2 regions of the Photobacterium sp. GJ3 genome follow, and region 1 is predicted to be linked to the other one. Evidence: predicted binding sites of a transcription regulator. Region 1 holds the regulator's gene; the other holds the start of a gene.

Evidence for each region. Region 1 encodes MetJ, which represses methionine synthesis genes. Its sites were predicted from a motif close to TTAGACNTNTANANGTCTAA; they were not measured.
Region 2: metN (methionine ABC transporter ATP-binding protein MetN) is a predicted target of MetJ. The motif match lies at 2,256-2,275, and genes of this name have one in related genera.

What each region holds. Positions count from the first base shown of each region.
Region 1 is NZ_CP073578.1:3,129,224-3,132,639, forward strand. It holds gene KDD30_RS14520 (bifunctional aspartate kinase/homoserine dehydrogenase II) at 1-153, opposite strand, end outside; gene KDD30_RS14525 (O-succinylhomoserine (thiol)-lyase) at 150-1,319, opposite strand; gene metJ (met regulon transcriptional regulator MetJ) at 1,506-1,823, shown strand; gene KDD30_RS14535 (malic enzyme-like NAD(P)-binding protein) at 1,897-3,144, opposite strand.
Region 2 is NZ_CP073578.1:2,664,497-2,667,912, reverse strand. It holds gene KDD30_RS12265 (MetQ/NlpA family lipoprotein) at 1-227, opposite strand, end outside; gene KDD30_RS12260 (methionine ABC transporter permease) at 349-1,035, opposite strand; gene metN (methionine ABC transporter ATP-binding protein MetN) at 1,025-2,059, opposite strand; gene gmhB (D-glycero-beta-D-manno-heptose 1,7-bisphosphate 7-phosphatase) at 2,411-2,965, shown strand; gene KDD30_RS12245 (zinc-dependent metalloprotease) at 3,032-3,416, opposite strand, start outside.

The DNA of each region.
Region 1 (3,416 bases):
AATCAGACGGTTGGTTGTTTTACCCGCCGCTGATACAACAATCAGATCGTCGGACTGAGAATATTGCTGCAGGATATTGACGACATTCCGGTAACAACCGGCATCCGCCAGACTGCTGCCTCCGAATTTATGTAACTGACGCTCAAGGCTCATGCACCGGCCTCCGCCGCTTTGGCAAACGCCTGATCCAGATCGGCGATCAGATCATCCGCATCTTCCAGCCCGACCGACAAACGCAGCAGTGATGGCAGCAATCCAGCGGCCAGTTGCGCTTCGTCCGACATCGCTCTGTGGGTCATGCTGGCCGGGTGCGCGATCAGACTTTCTGTTCCCCCCAGCGATTCAGCCAGTGAAAACAACTTCAAGGTCGCCACAAAAACTTCCAGTTGTTTCATGTCCCCTGCCAGCTCAAAACTCAGCATGGAGCCAAATCCTTGCTGCTGTTTTGCGGCAATGTCATGACCGGGATGATCCGCCAGGCTTGGATGATAAATTTGTCCGACCAGCGGCTGAGTTTGCAGATAAGCCAGCAGGCGAGCTGAGTTTTCTTCATGTAATCGCATCCGCGGCACCAGCGTCCGGACACCCCGCAACGTCAGATAAGCATCAAACGGCGCGCCCGTGGCGCCGATACAGTTGGCCCACCAGGACAGTTGCTCAGCCTGCTCACTGTCTTTGGCTATCAGCACCCCGCCGACGACATCGGAGTGACCGTTAATATATTTGGTGGTGGAGTGCACCACGAAATCAGCTCCCAGCGAAATGGGCTGCTGCAGTGCCGGAGATAAGAAGGTGTTATCTACGGCAACCAGTGCGCCCGCAGCATGCGCCTGTTCACACAACTGTGCTACATCAATCACCCGCAACAAGGGGTTGGACGGCGTTTCAACCCACACCAGCTTGGGTTGCTTCGCCAGTGCTTCGGCCAGTGCTTCCGGGTTACCCTGATCGACAAACAGCACCTGAAAATCACCTTTCCCGGCCCGGGTATTGAACAGTCGATAAGTGCCGCCATAACAATCATGGGGAGCAACCACCAGATCGCCCGGCCCTAATTGTGCTGTCGCCAGCAGGTTGATCGCCGCCGTGCCGCAGCTGGTCACAACACCACCCGCGCCGCCTTCAAGATCGGCCAGCGTCTCGGCCAGCAAATTTCGGGTCGGGTTGCCTGAACGGGAGTAATCATATTGGGGCAACGTACCCAGCTCCGGGAAGCCATAGGTTGAGGTCAAGTAAATTGGTGGCACCACAGCACGAAATTGCTCATCAGTTTCAATACCGCTGCGTACAGCGATGGTCGCTGTTTTCTTGTCTCTCATATCGTTGCTTCCTTGTTCCTTCGGCATGGCCGGGGTCGACGAGAATAAAATTTCCACAACCTTAGCTAGATTTCAAAAAGACGTCAACACTTCTGGACGTCTATATGTCTTTGCTTGTGGCAGTAAATGCCGCTAAAATTCCCCCATACAATATTTCGAAACCCGATATCGCTGAGAAGGTAAACAATGGCAAAGTGGAACGGTGAGTACATCAGCCCTTATGCAGAACATGGCAAGAAAAATGAGCAGGTCAAAAAGATCACTGTTTCAATCCCATTGAAAGTGCTGAAAATCCTCACGGACGAACGCACCCGCCGTCAGGTGAACAATCTGCGCCATGCCACCAACAGCGAGCTGCTGTGCGAGGCTTTCCTGCACGCCTACACGGGTCAGCCATTGCCAACAGACGAAGATATCCGGAAAGACCGCCCGGACGACCTGCCAGCAGAAGCCAAAGCGATTATGGACAGCCTGGGTATTGAATACGAAGATATCAACGAATAATCTAGCCCTAGCACTCAAAAAAAAACCAGCCTTGCGGCTGGTTTTTCAATCCTGAATCACAATGGATGTGTCATTACACTTCCATATAACCCACTGGCATTTCAATTCGGGCAACCCCTGATGCAACCGCAGCTTCTGCAACCGCCTTCGCAACACGAGGTAACAGACGCGGATCCATTGGCTTCGGAATAATATACTCTGGGCCGAACGCCAGTTTCTCTACACCCGCAGCTTTCACAACTTCCGCAGGTACCGGCTCTTTCGCCAGTTCACGGATCGCATGGACCGCAGCCAGCTTCATGTCGTCATTGATCTCGCTGGCGCGCACATCCAACGCACCACGGAAAATGAACGGGAAGCAAATCACGTTATTCACCTGATTCGGATAATCCGAACGACCGGTCCCCATGATCAGATCATTGCGCACGGTATGGGCGAGTTCTGGCTTGATCTCTGGATCCGGGTTGGAGCAGGCAAAAACAATCGGCTGATCAGCCATCAGTTTCAGCGCTTCTGCAGACAGCAGATCCGGGCCGGACACACCGACAAAGATATCCGCACCTTCAATCACATCTTCCAGCGTTCGCTTATCGGTATTATTGGCAAACAGCTGCTTGTATTCATTGATGTCATCGCGACGGGTGTGAATCACACCTTTACGGTCCAGCATGTAGATTTTCTCACGCTGCGCGCCACATTTAATCAGCAGTTCCATACAAGCCACGGCAGCTGCACCAGCCCCCAGGCAGACAATCACAGCTTCATTGATGTTCTTGCCCTGCAGTTCCAGTGCATTCAGCATACCCGCAGCGGTCACAATGGCCGTCCCGTGCTGGTCATCATGGAAAACCGGCACCTGACAGCGTTCAATCAGACGCTTTTCAATTTCAAAGCAGTCAGGCGCTTTGATATCTTCCAGGTTAATGCCACCAAAGGTGTCTGCAATATTCGCAACTGTATCGACGAACTCGTCGATGGTGCGGTGCTTGACTTCGATATCAATCGAATCCAGGCCTGCAAAACGTTTGAACAACAGCGCCTTACCTTCCATCACTGGCTTAGAAGCCAGCGGGCCGAGGTTGCCCAGACCCAGAATCGCCGTACCGTTGGTAATGACGGCAACCATGTTGCCCTTACCGGTGTACTTATAGACATTTTCTGAGTTTTGCGCGATTTCACGCACAGGTTCAGCCACACCCGGGCTGTAAGCCAGAGCGAGGTCTTCTACAGTGTTGGCAGGCTTGCTGAGTTCAACCGAAATTTTCCCGGGGACAGGGTAAGCATGATAGTGAAGTGCTTGTTGACGAAAATCTTCAGACATAGTTATTAGAATCCTGAATGGATGGATGTTCGGTTCGGTATTGAACAATGAATCATATTCGATAGCAGCACAAAATCCTAGTTTGCGCTAGCTGGTAATACCATGAGAATGCAGTCGGAACGCAGGAAAAATGCGGGGGTGTGACCAGCACAACTCATTATTATGATTATTGTAAATAAGAGGCCGGACATCAATGCGCTTGCGGGATCCCTAAAAAGCAAAAAGGGATGCCGCAGCATCCCTTTTTTCGACAGTGTCTTTCAGGTCAGAAG
Region 2 (3,416 bases), 460 kb from region 1:
GCGTTTGGCGATACATAGTCGGTGAAAGTGATCAGTTCTACATCCAGACCGTACTTGTCTTTGGCTTCTTTGGCTGCAATTTCTGCAACCTGAGCTTCAGAGCCCGCCATCACGCCGACTTTGATTTTGTTGTTGTCGACTGCCGCTTCTTTCTCGCCACAGCCAGTCAGAGCCAGTGCTGAAGCCAATCCCGCCACTGCGAAGAAATGTTTGATATTCAGTGCCATTGTACATCTCCTATATTCAGGGAATCCCTGTACTTGTTGTCGTTGTATTTCGCTAACTTATCGTTGTCGCCTGAAGACGATGTCCGGCGAATGTGAGCTTTGTGTTGTCTTTTCGTCAAGCTTATCTGTGGTCGACCCGGCGAACCAGATGGTCCCCTGCGGACTGAATCAGTTGCACCAGAACAACCAGCATGACCACGGTAATCATCATCACGGTCCCGTCAAAGCGCTGGTAGCCATAACGAATTCCGACATCGCCCAGGCCGCCGCCGCCAACAGTACCGGCCATGGCAGAGTAGCTGACCAGAGTAACCAGGGTAATGGTTGCGGCATTGATGATGCCTGGCATTGCTTCCGGCAGCAGAACTTTCCGGATGATCTGAGCCGGGGTTGCCCCCATGGCTTGTGCGGCTTCAACCAGCCCGCCCGGAACTTCCAGCAGTGCCCCTTCAACCAGACGGGCAATGAAAGGAATCGCACCGACGGTGAGCGGAACAATGGCCGCCGCAGTCCCGATAGAACTGCCCACAACGAAGCGGGTAAACGGAATAATCGCAACCAGCAAAATGATGAACGGGATCGAACGGCCGATGTTGACGATAGCGCCCAGTGTTTTATTCAGACCCGGGTTTGCGACAAGACCTTTAGGTTTCGTCAGGTGCAGCGCGACACCCAGCGGGATGCCGACAGCAAAGCCGATGACCCCAGAGGCGAAGACCATCACCAGGGTTTCACCCAGCGCTTCGGTCAGCAGCCCGACCAGACGTTCGTTGGTTTGCCACCAGGTGGCGATAGAATCAAGCAACATAACCCAGCACCTCTACATTCACTTTGTGTTCACGAAGGAAAGCGATGGCTTGTTGAGTCGCTTCTTCTGTTCCAAAAAACTCGGCCAGCATCAGGCCAAACTTCACACCGCCGGCATAATCCATATCGGCGCTCAGGATATTGGCGTCAATCCCAAACTGACGCGACGCCTGGCTGAGTAGCGGGGCATCGACGGATGCGCCGGTAAACTCCAGACGGATCAGCGGATAGTTATGCGCGTTCCGGGTCGTTTCCAGACGAGCCTGATAATCTTCAGGAATCGACAGATCCAGCGTTGAGCGGATAAATTCGCGGGCCAGCTCTGTTTTCGGGTGAGCAAAAATATCACCAACCGGACCCTTCTCGACCAGTTCACCGTTACCGATGATAGCCACTTCAGAGCAAATGCTTTTCACTACATCCATTTCGTGGGTGATCAGGAGGATGGTCAGGTTCAGTTTGCTGTTAATTTCGCGCAACAGCTCAAGAATAGACTGCGTGGTGGCCGGATCCAGTGCGCTGGTGGCTTCATCACAGAGCAGAACTTTCGGATCGGATGCCAGTGCGCGGGCAATGGCAACACGCTGTTTTTGTCCACCGCTCAGGTTCGACGGATAGGCATGGTGTTTGTCGGCCAGCCCAACCAGCTGCAACAGTTCCGTGACTTTACGTTTGAGCTCAGATTTATCGGTGCCGGCCAGTTCCAGTGGCAAAGCGACGTTTTCAAAGACGGTCCGGGAGGATAACAGATTAAAATGCTGGAAAATCATGCCGATTTTGCGGCGGGCCAGTGTCAGTTCCTGACTGGACAACTGCGTCAAATCAACGCCGTCAACAATCAGGTGACCGGAAGTCGGTTTTTCTAGCAGGTTGACGCAGCGGATCAGCGTGCTTTTTCCTGCACCGGAAGCGCCGATGACGCCGAAAATGGTTCCTTCAGCAATATTAAGGTTGATATCGCGCAGGGCGTGGATGTGTTTCTCCCCGACCTGGAAGACTTTATTGACCCGGTTAATCTCTATCATGCTGTATCCTGCTACTACTTGTCTGCTTACTGCCATGTGTCAATCAGCATAGCGTTGTGGTCATTTATTCGCCCAGAATAGTGATTTTGTGTGTCGAACAGGCGTATGACCTTATCATTTACTTGTATACACGGAATTTCTCCGTGTCATCTGTTGCCTGATGCTAGGGTGTCTAGATGGCCAAGTCAATAGATATTTTTACGTCTAGACGTCCATAATCTGGTTTTTAGAGATTCTGCCACGCCAGATCGCCACACAAAGCCTTCAGGTGAACTGGATTAACAGATGAAACCACTACACAGCCATGCCATAATTTAGCCAATTTCGTTTTTGATTGTGTTAGGTGATCGCTTGGCTAAGCCCGCAGTGTTTATCGATCGTGACGGCGTGATTAACGTTGATCATGGTTATGTTCATACCGTAGATGATTTCGAATATGTCGAGGGTGTGTTTGACGCCTGTAAAAAGCTCAAAGCAATGGGCTATCTGCTGGTGCTGGTCACCAATCAGGCCGGGATTGCCCGGGGGATGTATACCGAAGATGAATTCCTGACGCTGACCGAATGGATGGACTGGAATTTTGTCGATAACGGTGTGGAATTTGACGGGATCTATTATTGTCCGCATCACCCGACTGAAGGCCAGGGAGATTATCTGCAGGACTGTAATTGCCGCAAACCTAAGCCGGGCATGTTCATTTCGGCCCGTGATTTCCTGAAGATCGATATGGCGCGCTCCGTGATGATCGGAGATAAAACGGATGACATGAAAGCTGCGGAAGCGGCAGAGGTGGCCACCCGAATTCTGGTTCGTACCGGCAAACCGGTGACCGGTGAAGGTGAAGCGCTGGCGTCTGTGGTGCTCGACAGTATTGCTGATGTCCCGAGATGGCTACAACAGCAGTAAAGACACGCTCACCAAAGCAAATAAAAAACAGGTCGCTGAGCGACCTGTTTGTTTTTTGGATGGCGATTACAGGTGGAACTTAGGGAGCAGCGGTAGAACGTCGCGATAACGCTGGATGAGTGCATCCATTTCCTGACGCTTTTCCGGGTCATTGAACGCTTCCTGGCTCAGGTAGAACAATGCTGGCGTTTCCCCTTCCGCAGCATTTTTGAGCTTGGTGTAATCGATGATGCTGCCAATCATCTCATAGGCCAGAACATTTTCTTTGTAGGCATAGAGCTTTTCTCCGGTGAGCAGGGTATAGGTACGTGCGCCTGCGACATCGTGGCGGTAGTCCTGTACAGACACATATTGTGCCAGCTCAGTCCCATAAGAGGTGTTGCCGGTATCACTGCCACTGAATTTCACCACGATGTTCAGCAGGGCTGAAATCTCGCTGTATTCTCCTTTT